3 regions of the Pseudoalteromonas sp. Ps84H-4 genome follow, and region 1 is predicted to be linked to each of the others. Evidence: predicted binding sites of a transcription regulator. Region 1 holds the regulator's gene; each other region holds the start of a gene.
The links. The regulator LexA, encoded in region 1, represses DNA repair genes until DNA is damaged. The targets are predictions, from matches to a motif close to TACTGTATNNNNATACAGTA.
Positions count from the first base shown of each region.

Region 1 (3,288 bases):
AACACTCCCGGCAAGCCCATTCCTGTAGGCTGATGACAAGCCGCACAACTTGCCATATAAACTTGCTCCCCAAGAACCATTAATTCTTCTTTCGGTAGTGTTTGATCTAATAAAGCCGCATCAGCTGCTGCAGCATTGGCCTTTTCTTGCTTAGCTTCTGCTAGCCAGTTAGCAAATTCGTCTTCAGGCAACGCTTGCACAACAACAGGCATGAAACCATGATCTTTACCACACAACTCAGCACACTGACCCCGGTAGATGCCTGGCTCATTTATGCGTGTCCATGCCTCATTGATAAAGCCCGGGTTCGCATCTTTTTTAACCGCAAAGTCAGGCACCCACCATGAGTGAATAACATCATCTGAGGTCATTAGAAAACGAACTTTTTTATTGATAGGAAGTACTAAAGGCTTATCAACCTCAAGTAAGTAATGTTCTGTTTTGTCAGCTTGGTTATCTATTTGGTCTTTTGGAGTAGATAGAATTGAGTAATAAGCAATGTCTTCGCCCATGTACTCGTAATGCCATTTCCACTGTGAGCCCGTTACTTTAATTGTAATATCGGCTTTAGAAGCATCTTCCATCGCTATCAGTGTTTTTGTAGCTGGAATTGCCATGGCGATTAAGATCACAAATGGTATGGCAGTCCAAAGAATTTCAACCTTGGTACTTTCGTGGAATTGTGCAGGCTTGGCTCCTTTCGACTTTCGATGGTGGATCAAAGCCCAAAACATCACCGCAAAAACGATGATGCCTATCACACAACAGATAATGAATATCGTCATGTGTAATTCATAAACACTATTACTTATATCAGTCACCCCTTTGCGCATATTAAATTGGCTATTTGCCAATGCTAACTGCACAGGTGCGAGTAATATAAGCCACAAGGCATAACGCAGTTTACCCATGTGACGGCTCCTTTTAATGCTATTGCAAGACGCAAAGCGAAAAGGCGATACAACAAGGTGCCCATTCGTTTTTTTTATTGTTCAGAGCGACTACGTATCATTTTGACCCAGCGATGATACCAACCCTATGTTTAACACCTAGCACATTTGAGTGTATTTTTATTAATCAGGTGTTAATACACTGTATTAACCAATTAGTTAAAAAATGAGCAATAAGCAAGTTTTAGTAGTAATAAATGTTTATTTTGGTGCAAAAATAACAACTATAATCAGCGCGTTATTTTAAAATGAGAGGCAGAGTGAGAGTAAAAAAAGAGTGAAAAACTGCGCCATATAAGGCTTTATACAAAGAGTAAGGGTTTACAAATCGATGCTAAATAATAAAAAACAAGCAACGCACCAAATTACAGCAATTTGGTGCACTATTTTAGAAACAGTTACATCCAGTCGGCATTACGAATAACACCCACCGCTAACCCTTCAATATTGAAAGATTCATGCTCAAGATCAACTTCAATTGGCGAAAATTCTTCGTTTTCAGCATGTAAAAATACTTTACGCCCAGCTTTTTCAAGACGCTTAACAGTTACATCTTCATCAACACGAGCAACAACAACCTGACCATTTTCAGCAACTTGCGTTCTATGTACTGCGAGTAAATCACCATCCATGATGCCAATGTCTTTCATACTCATACCATTTACACGCAGTAAAAAGTCAGCCGCAGGTTTAAATAGTGAAGGATCAACCTGACAATGACTTTCAACATGTTCTTGCGCCAAAATGGGCTCACCCGCTGCAACTCGTCCAATTAAAGGTAAACCTAATTGCTCAGGTTCGTCTTCTTCAATTAATTGAATACCACGACTCGCCCCAGGCTTCATTTTGATCATGCCTTTTTTTGCCAGTGCTTTTAGATGCTCTTCGGCAGCATTGGCACTTTTAAAACCCAATGTTTGAGCTATTTCAGCACGCGTAGGTGGCATGCCTGTATCTTTAATAAAGACTTTAATTAGTTCTAAAATTTGCGATTGGCGTTTTGTTAATGGGCGCATACAACTGGTTTTCCATACAGTACATTTAACTGTGAGTATATACAGTTATCTGAAAATCGCAAATTTAAATTAACGCCATCATATTGCTACAAAACTAAGATTGAACCAGGTATAAAGATGCCATAAGGTATTATTTTTAATTTGCACGCAAGGAAATACAATGAGTATTTGGCATCAACCAATCACACTAGAGCTTTGTAAAAGTTTAGAGCAAGGGATCACCGGGCAAGGTACTTTAATGAAAACCATGGGCATTGAGGTGACTGAAATTGGTGATGATTATTTAGTGGCGACTATGCCTGCCATTCCTGAGCATCATAACCCTATGGGCATGGTACATGGCGGAGCGAACGTTGTGTTAGCAGAGACAGTGGCAAGCTATGCGGCTAACTTTGTGGTTGATTTCAATAAATTTTATGCTGTTGGCCAAGAAATTAATGCCAACCACATGAAAGCATCTCGTAAGGGTGTATTAACGGCCACAGCAAAGCCTCTTCATTTAGGTAAGCGCACTTCAGTGTGGGATATTAAAATTACCAATGCCGCAGGAGAGCTTTGCTGCGTATCAAGAATGACAGCAGCTGTTGTAGAGCGCTAAGCTCAGGCTATTTTTCGACTGGATAAATCGTAATTTCAACCCCTGCGCCAATCGCTGAAATACGCAACAAAGTATCAGCATGCAGGGCTTGATTAAAACATTTTGGTGAAACGCCTGATTCAAAGCCAATATCAAATGTACGTTTAGAGCACGACAACCACTGCTTAAGAGCATTTCGTGAACACGATTCAATTAATTCACACAACTGATTAATCGCTTTGTCTGGTGTACTGATATCAGCAGCAGCCTCAATACGCGCTAGTTGACGGTATTCATCTTGGTCGTAATGTAAAACCATGGCATTTTTCTTTAAATCAGCAACAAGTGCACTAATATCGTGCTTTGATTCAAGCTCCAGATCCACATTTAAAAATTGAATTTCCGACATACTCTCGTTTTTACCCTCTATTGATATCGACTGAAACTTTAACTCAGTTTTGTATATATACCAAATCTAGAATACAGTTAATGCGACATTATGCCGCATTGGCAATACAGTTAAACAACCTAAAATAGCTCCCATACAACAATAATAACGGAGTAATGATGAATAAACGCATGTTCAAATATGCTCGCAAAGGGCATAAATGGCTTGGCTATCTGCTAGCCATTCAGCTACTTCTATGGCTATCGGGAGGCTTAGTAATGAGTTCACTCCCCCTCGAAAAAGTCCATGGTAAACATTTAGCAAAACGCAGTTTAGATAATCCATTTATGATGGCTG
Region 1 is NZ_JAMXSK010000016.1:86,026-89,313, forward strand. It holds gene coxB (cytochrome c oxidase subunit II) at 1-911, opposite strand, end outside; gene lexA (transcriptional repressor LexA) at 1,349-1,966, opposite strand; gene NH454_RS14485 (PaaI family thioesterase) at 2,127-2,564, shown strand; gene NH454_RS14490 (hypothetical protein) at 2,572-2,952, opposite strand; gene NH454_RS14495 (hypothetical protein) at 3,111-3,288, shown strand, end outside.

Region 2 (3,288 bases), on a different contig from region 1:
TTTATGGACCTATATCGTGTTGATGCTAACAGCTATGAAGTAACGCCGGTTTATCAAAATACCATGGGGCTGGATGTCGGTGCTATAAGCCCTGACGGCCGCTTTATTGCTTTATCGAAAAACAATTCGAACAAAGACAGCGATGTGTTCATTCTCGATACGCGTAAAAAAACCCTTAAACCAGAGCTTATCACCCGTCATGACGACGACGCTAAGTATGGCCCAGAAACCTTCTCAAGAGACAGTAAATCATTGTATTACTCAACCGATGCTAAAGGTGAGTTTGCACAAGTGTGGCGTTATGACTTAACGACCGGCGAGCACAGCCCTGCCCTCAAAGATGAGTGGGATGTCAGCTTTATATACTTCTCTAAATCTGGCCGTTATCAAGTAAGTGGTGTTAATGCCGACGCCAGCACTAAGGTGTCGATAATCGATACCACCACAGGTAAAGGTATTGCTATGCCATCGTTGCCTGCAGGTAACTTACGTGGTGTTAATTTTTCAGCTGATGAAAAAGCTATGGCGTTTTATTTAAATTCAGACACCTCGCCAAGCAATTTATTTGTGTGGCAAGTCGGTGAGCCGAAAGCTAAACAATTAACTAACACATTAAGTGATGCAATTAATCAAAGTGACTTAGTTGAGAGCACAATTGTGCGCTTTAAGAGCTTCGATGGCTTAGAAATCCCGGGGGTTTTATATAAACCTAAGCAAGCCAACAGCAACAATAAAGTACCTGCTTTAGTTTGGGTGCATGGCGGCCCTGGTGGACAAAGCCGTACTGGATATAGTGCGATGCAGCAACATCTAGTCAATCATGGTTATGCCATTTTTGCGGTTAATAACCGAGGCAGCTCAGGCTATGGTAAAACCTTCTTCCATTTAGATGATAAAAAACATGGCACTGATGATTTACAAGATATTGTTTACGGTAAAAAACACCTGCAAAGCCTAGATTGGGTCGATGCCGATAAAATTGGTATCATGGGGGGCAGCTACGGTGGCTTTATGACCGCCGCAGCACTTGCCTTTGAACCTGAAGAATTCAAAGTAGGCATTAATATCTTTGGTGTAACAAACTGGGTTAGAACCTTAAACTCGATTCCACCATGGTGGGAAAGCTTTAAAAAGGCACTGTACGATGAAATGGGCGACCCCGCGACAGACAGTGAGCGTCACCGTGCAATTTCGCCACTATTTCATGCTAAAAACATCACTAAGCCATTAATGGTGATCCAAGGTGCTAATGACCCACGCGTTTTACAAGTTGAAAGCGATGAGCTCGTTGCCGCTGTAAAGGCAAATGGTGTGCCTGTCGAATATGTATTATTCGATGATGAAGGCCATGGTTTTACTAAAAAGGAAAACCGCATAAAAGCCTCAAACGCATATCTTGAGTTTTTAAATACCTACTTAGACAAATAGCAAAATTGCAAAGGTAAAGAGCCGGTTTTTAAACCGGCTTTTTTATGCAAAACACCTGTATAGAAGCAAAATATAGCAGCTCATACAGTACTGTATAGAATACTGTATAATTTTAATGATAAATTTTTCACCTTTTTGACCTTCCAAAACAAAAAGTAACCCATTGTTTAATATGAACTAAATAAATTCAATTAACATAAAACTGAATAATCGGTTAAAAAATAGCAAAAAAGTACTTGCGCAAAAACACTGTATAAACTACTGTATATACATACTGTATAAACAACCAGTGAGTGAAAGTTATGTTACAGCCAATTACCTTAAGAACAGTTAAAAGCTACCAACAAGATAACGACAAAGCGTCTGTTAATTTAATTCAAATTGAAGACGAAATATCAGCAACCTTTGAGCTATTAAAAGTATTGCATCATTACAATAGCCAAAATGCATGGACACTATTAATTGCCCCTGATCATGTTCCTAGCAAAGCATTATTAGATTCGTGTTCGATTGATACCAGCAAACTACTTGTGATCAGACAAAAGCATTTAGTTAACCTTGAGTACGTACTTAGCTCTGCATTACATAATGGTAATTTTGCCGCAGTGATCACTTGGACAGATATTGTAAACAATCATCAACTTGATTCGATGAATCTAAATCTTGAGCAAGCATCTGCTAAGTTTTATTGTTTTACAAAAAGCGCTCAATTAAACAATTTAGTACCGCAGCCACAATAGGCTTGTTAAAATAACAATTTATAGTTTTAGGTAAGTTGTTATGACATCACTCACCCACCCCCTTTGTCCTTGTGGCAGCGAATCGACTTACGAGCTTTGCTGCCAACCTTTTCATACAGGTGCAAGCCAAGCTGATACGCCAGAGCAACTTATGCGTTCTCGTTTTAGTGCATACGCGCTGAAAGATGCAAAATATGTATTTAGCACCTATGCACAAAGCCAACAAGCCGCAAACCCGGTTCGCGAAATTAAAGATTTTGCTAATAGCTGCCGTTTTACCAAACTCAGTGTTTTAGATACAGAACATAATGATCAAGAAGGTTTTGTAGAATTTAAAGCAAATTACTTTTACCAAAACTTGTATTGTGAGTTACACGAAAAGTCGCGTTTTATTAAAGAAGATGGCCTATGGCGTTACCTAGATGGTGATATAACGCCAGTTGCAGATATTAAAATTGGCCGTAATGACGAGTGCCCTTGTGGTAGCGGTAAAAAATATAAAAAGTGTCACGCTCTTTAATTGCTCTTATACCAATCCGCTTAATTAAGTATTATTGCGGGTTGGTATTGGTCTGGTAAATCCAGTCTAGGGCTTGGGTAATCGTTGTTGGGAATGCGGTTGCATGGCGTGCCTGAGGAATAACAAATAAATTTGTTGTAACAAGCGCGCCGCTTTGTTTATTAATTTTAGCTGCTAATTGCCTCGCACCCGACACCATTTTTTCACCTTCGCTTTCTTCAAGTTCTCCCACTGCGATGTAAACTTTTGTTGTGTTGGCAGCTGGTTTTACAGCCATAGCTAATATTGAGTTTTCTTTAAACCACACTGAAGGACTGCCGATAATGTAACTTGAAAAAAGCGAAGGCTCGGTAAATAAGCTAAAGGAAGCAAATAAACCACCCAGCGAGTTACCGACTAATGTACTTTTTTGGTTTGTTCTGTAGTGAGCCTTAATATATGGCAATACAGATTGTTTTAGAAAGTTTAGATACTGGCTTGCTCCGCCAGTTTTACGTTGCCAATTTTTATCTTTAAATGGCGTATAGTCATAAATACGGCTATTAAGCCCCGGAACACCTTTTTGATACCCTACTGCGACGATAATCACCTCTTCCATCG
Region 2 is NZ_JAMXSK010000012.1:89,402-92,689, forward strand. It holds gene NH454_RS12075 (S9 family peptidase) at 1-1,428, shown strand, start outside; gene NH454_RS12080 (SulA-like leucine-rich domain-containing protein) at 1,731-2,168, shown strand; gene NH454_RS12085 (YchJ family protein) at 2,209-2,688, shown strand; gene NH454_RS12090 (alpha/beta hydrolase-fold protein) at 2,720-3,288, opposite strand, start outside.
Region 2: NH454_RS12080 (SulA-like leucine-rich domain-containing protein) is a predicted target of LexA. The motif match lies at 1,688-1,707, and genes of this name have one in related genera.

Region 3 (3,288 bases), on a different contig from region 1:
GATTGAGCTGCAATTAAATGGCCTGAGTAATTGATACCAAATGGGACCGGTATTTCGTGCATATTTGTATCTTTATTTAAGGAATTATTTAAGATAGTCTGCTATACATGATTTAATAACATTAAAAAACACTATAGGTGCATCATGGAAATGCCCGATTTATCGCATAATTTTAAGCTATTCATGTTGGCTTTTAACATTACCATTCTTTCAATTGGGTTGGGTTATTTTATTTACTCTGGGGTTTATACCTTGGTAGGGTTCTTCTAAATAATCTTTATGCTTTCGCAATAGGTAAATCTGAAAGTTTTGTTGTATAACTCAAAGGTGCTAAATCATCTTTAGGCCGCCAAGACTGAGAGAACCCTTCACTTGCGAGCTTTATTGCACTACGTCCAAATTTTCTATTTATCTCATCAATGACCAACGTTTTTGAGCTAATATTCAGTGGTAAAGTCTCAGATAACAGTTCAAGTTGTTGCATATCATCGTGTAATGAAAGTTCTTCAAAAATAACGCCAGCTTTTTTGTATTTAAACCCCTTCTTATAAATAGCTTTTAATGCAAAGCTTGCATAAGACACCAGTGTTGATGTATCCGCGGTGGGGTAGGGTAGTTTAATTGATTGTGACTTATGATACTGCGGCTCTGCCTGTCTAAATGAATCTGTGTGGATGAATATTGTTATTGCCGATGTGTAAGATTTAAATCGACGAAGTTTAAACGCAGCCTTTGTTGCATGTGCTGTAACAGCTTCAGAAAGCTCCGTAAGCTCTATCACCGGTTTTCCCATACTCTGAGATACGCAAATTCTATCGCGAGAGTCGTTTACATCTTTCAATTCAACCGCAGATTTTCCTCGTAACTCTTCCACAGTACGGGCAAGAACAACTGTGAACGTCTTTTTGATCCAACTAATGTCGGCATTTTTAAGGTCATACCCCGTATAGATTCCAAATTTATTTAGCTTTTTAGTAGTTCTACTTCCAACCCCCCAAATATCCTCTACAGGAGTATGTTTGAGAGCCCAATCAATTTTGTATTGTGAATCTAATACAACCACACCATTGGTGTGTTCTTTCCACTCTTTCTTTTTGGCGCAGTGACTTCCAAGTTTCGCTAGTGTCATTGTCTGAGATATACCCAAGCCACAACTAATACCTAAGTTCCTCTTAAGTGTCCTCTGTATGGTGTGTGCGTAGTCTTTTATATCTTTTGTAAAGTTTATATCGATGCGCCCAAAGCATTCATCAACAGAGTATCGTATTGTATCGAATAGGAAGTACTCTAACTCGGTATGAAAACGGTTACTCAAATCACCAAACAGCGTGAAATTACTCCCCCACAAGTGACCACCATGCGCAGCCACCAGTTGTTTAACTTTAAATGCTGGCTCTCCCATTTTGATACCTAAATCTTTGATAGCTTGATTTCGAGCTACAACATTGCCCTGGTTAGAACTAAGAACGCCAAGAGGGGTTTTATCAAAGTCGTATTGGGGGTTAAAGAGTTGGCAAAACGAAACGTAAGCAGCATTGATGTCGCAAAGAACCCACATAATTAGAATATCTTGATTAAACCAGTGACAACGCCCCAGACTACATGAGTATCCCAGTCATTGTTTTCATCGATATCAATTTCAATTGGCTCGAAGTCGGGGTTTTTACTAATAAAAACGGCTTTGTTGTTTTTTAATTGTAGTTCTTTCACAACAAATTCGTTGTCTAATGTAGCTAATACGATTCGTCCAGTTTTAATTGTTACTGACCTATCTACAACTATTATCGAGCCGTCAGTAATGTCTGGGGACATGCTGTTGCCTGACACCCTGAATAGGAATGTACTACTAGGGCGCTTAATTAGGAGCTCATCTAAACTGATTGAGTCGGATAGGTGATCTTCGCATGGATTGGGGAAACCTGCAGCAACTGAAAAGTCTGCAATAGGTAATTCTGTGGTTGAAGGGGTAAGTTTGCTAAGCATAATCACAAAATACTGTACAAATAAACAGTAATTTTAGATGTGAATATTCCACATTACAACCAAGAAGTTTCTTTTAGGCTCGCGGTCTATGTGATTTCATCAATTATTAGTTAAATTTAAACCTTTTTCCCAGAATCAGGCGCGATTTAATGCATATGATAGCTTTGGCAAAAATATATGAGCTGGAGTAACTATGGATTTATGTTCAATTTCTGCGGAAGACGGTGATAAAGCTGTTTTCTTCAATGGGGTTTTGATTGCATACTATAATGCAGCAACTGATGAGCCAAACGTGTTATCTTTTGTTGAAAGTGTTGCTGATAATTTGAGTAGCGCTTCTGGTGCCAATATTAAAAAGGCGAAAATAGACAAAGCTCCTGACTTTGTTCATTGGGAGCAGAGCAAACAAGTAGAGAATATACTTTGGCCCAATGAAACAGCTAAACCTCCTATTTCTGATTTTTTCTCTCCAATTGAGCTGAATTCTCAACCATAAACATTCATAATAGTTTATCGCTTGACCGCTAAATTTTGCCTTCGCAGGTGCGGTCAAGCGCTCCTCTTAAAAAATCATGTAGTAAATTTTTATTACTGTATTTGAGAGAGATTTCACGTCTACTCGCTAACGACTAGGAAGCAAGATCAGACTAATCATATTTTGCACTTTTAACGATTCGCCTGTAGTTGAACCCAACTATAAAAGTGCTTTTACTCCAGTGTTAATTCCGAAACCGCCTAACGTTAAAAATATAAACAAACAACTTCCCAAAAGTAGGGGTCTTATTCCAGCTTGACGAATTGCCCCAATGTGAGTTCGTAGTCCCAATGCCACCATGGCGATAGTGAGTAATATATTATCAAACCACACAATATTGTTTGTTGTACTCTGAGATAGGTTAATTAGTGAATTACATCCACTTACTAAAATGAAGTAAACCGCAAACCAAGGAATTGATAGGTCTGAAGATTTTTCTAAGTTATAGTTTTTCTTTGTATCCTTTCGTTTTTGCCAATATGATAAACCAAACAAAAATGGGGCAAGCATCATTACCCTTAACATTTTTTCAATTACTGCCGTGTCGGCTGCATTTGCACTAATAGCGGTACCCGCAGCAACTACCTGAGCTACTTCATGAATGGTTGAACCAACAAAAATACCGTATTCGTATTCACTCAACCCTATATATTCAAACATTAAGGGGTAAGTAAACATACTTAGGGTTCCAAATACAACGACTGTTGCGACCGCAATAGATACTTTATGTGCTTGTGCTTTAATAACTGGTTCTGTTGCCATTATTGCTG
Region 3 is NZ_JAMXSK010000034.1:14,584-17,871, forward strand. It holds gene NH454_RS20275 (hypothetical protein) at 1-62, opposite strand, end outside; gene NH454_RS20280 (Y-family DNA polymerase) at 278-1,558, opposite strand; gene NH454_RS20285 (S24 family peptidase) at 1,561-1,983, opposite strand; gene NH454_RS20290 (hypothetical protein) at 2,177-2,479, shown strand; gene NH454_RS20295 (YeiH family protein) at 2,678-3,288, opposite strand, start outside.
Region 3: NH454_RS20285 (S24 family peptidase) is a predicted target of LexA. The motif match lies at 1,994-2,013, and genes of this name have one in related genera.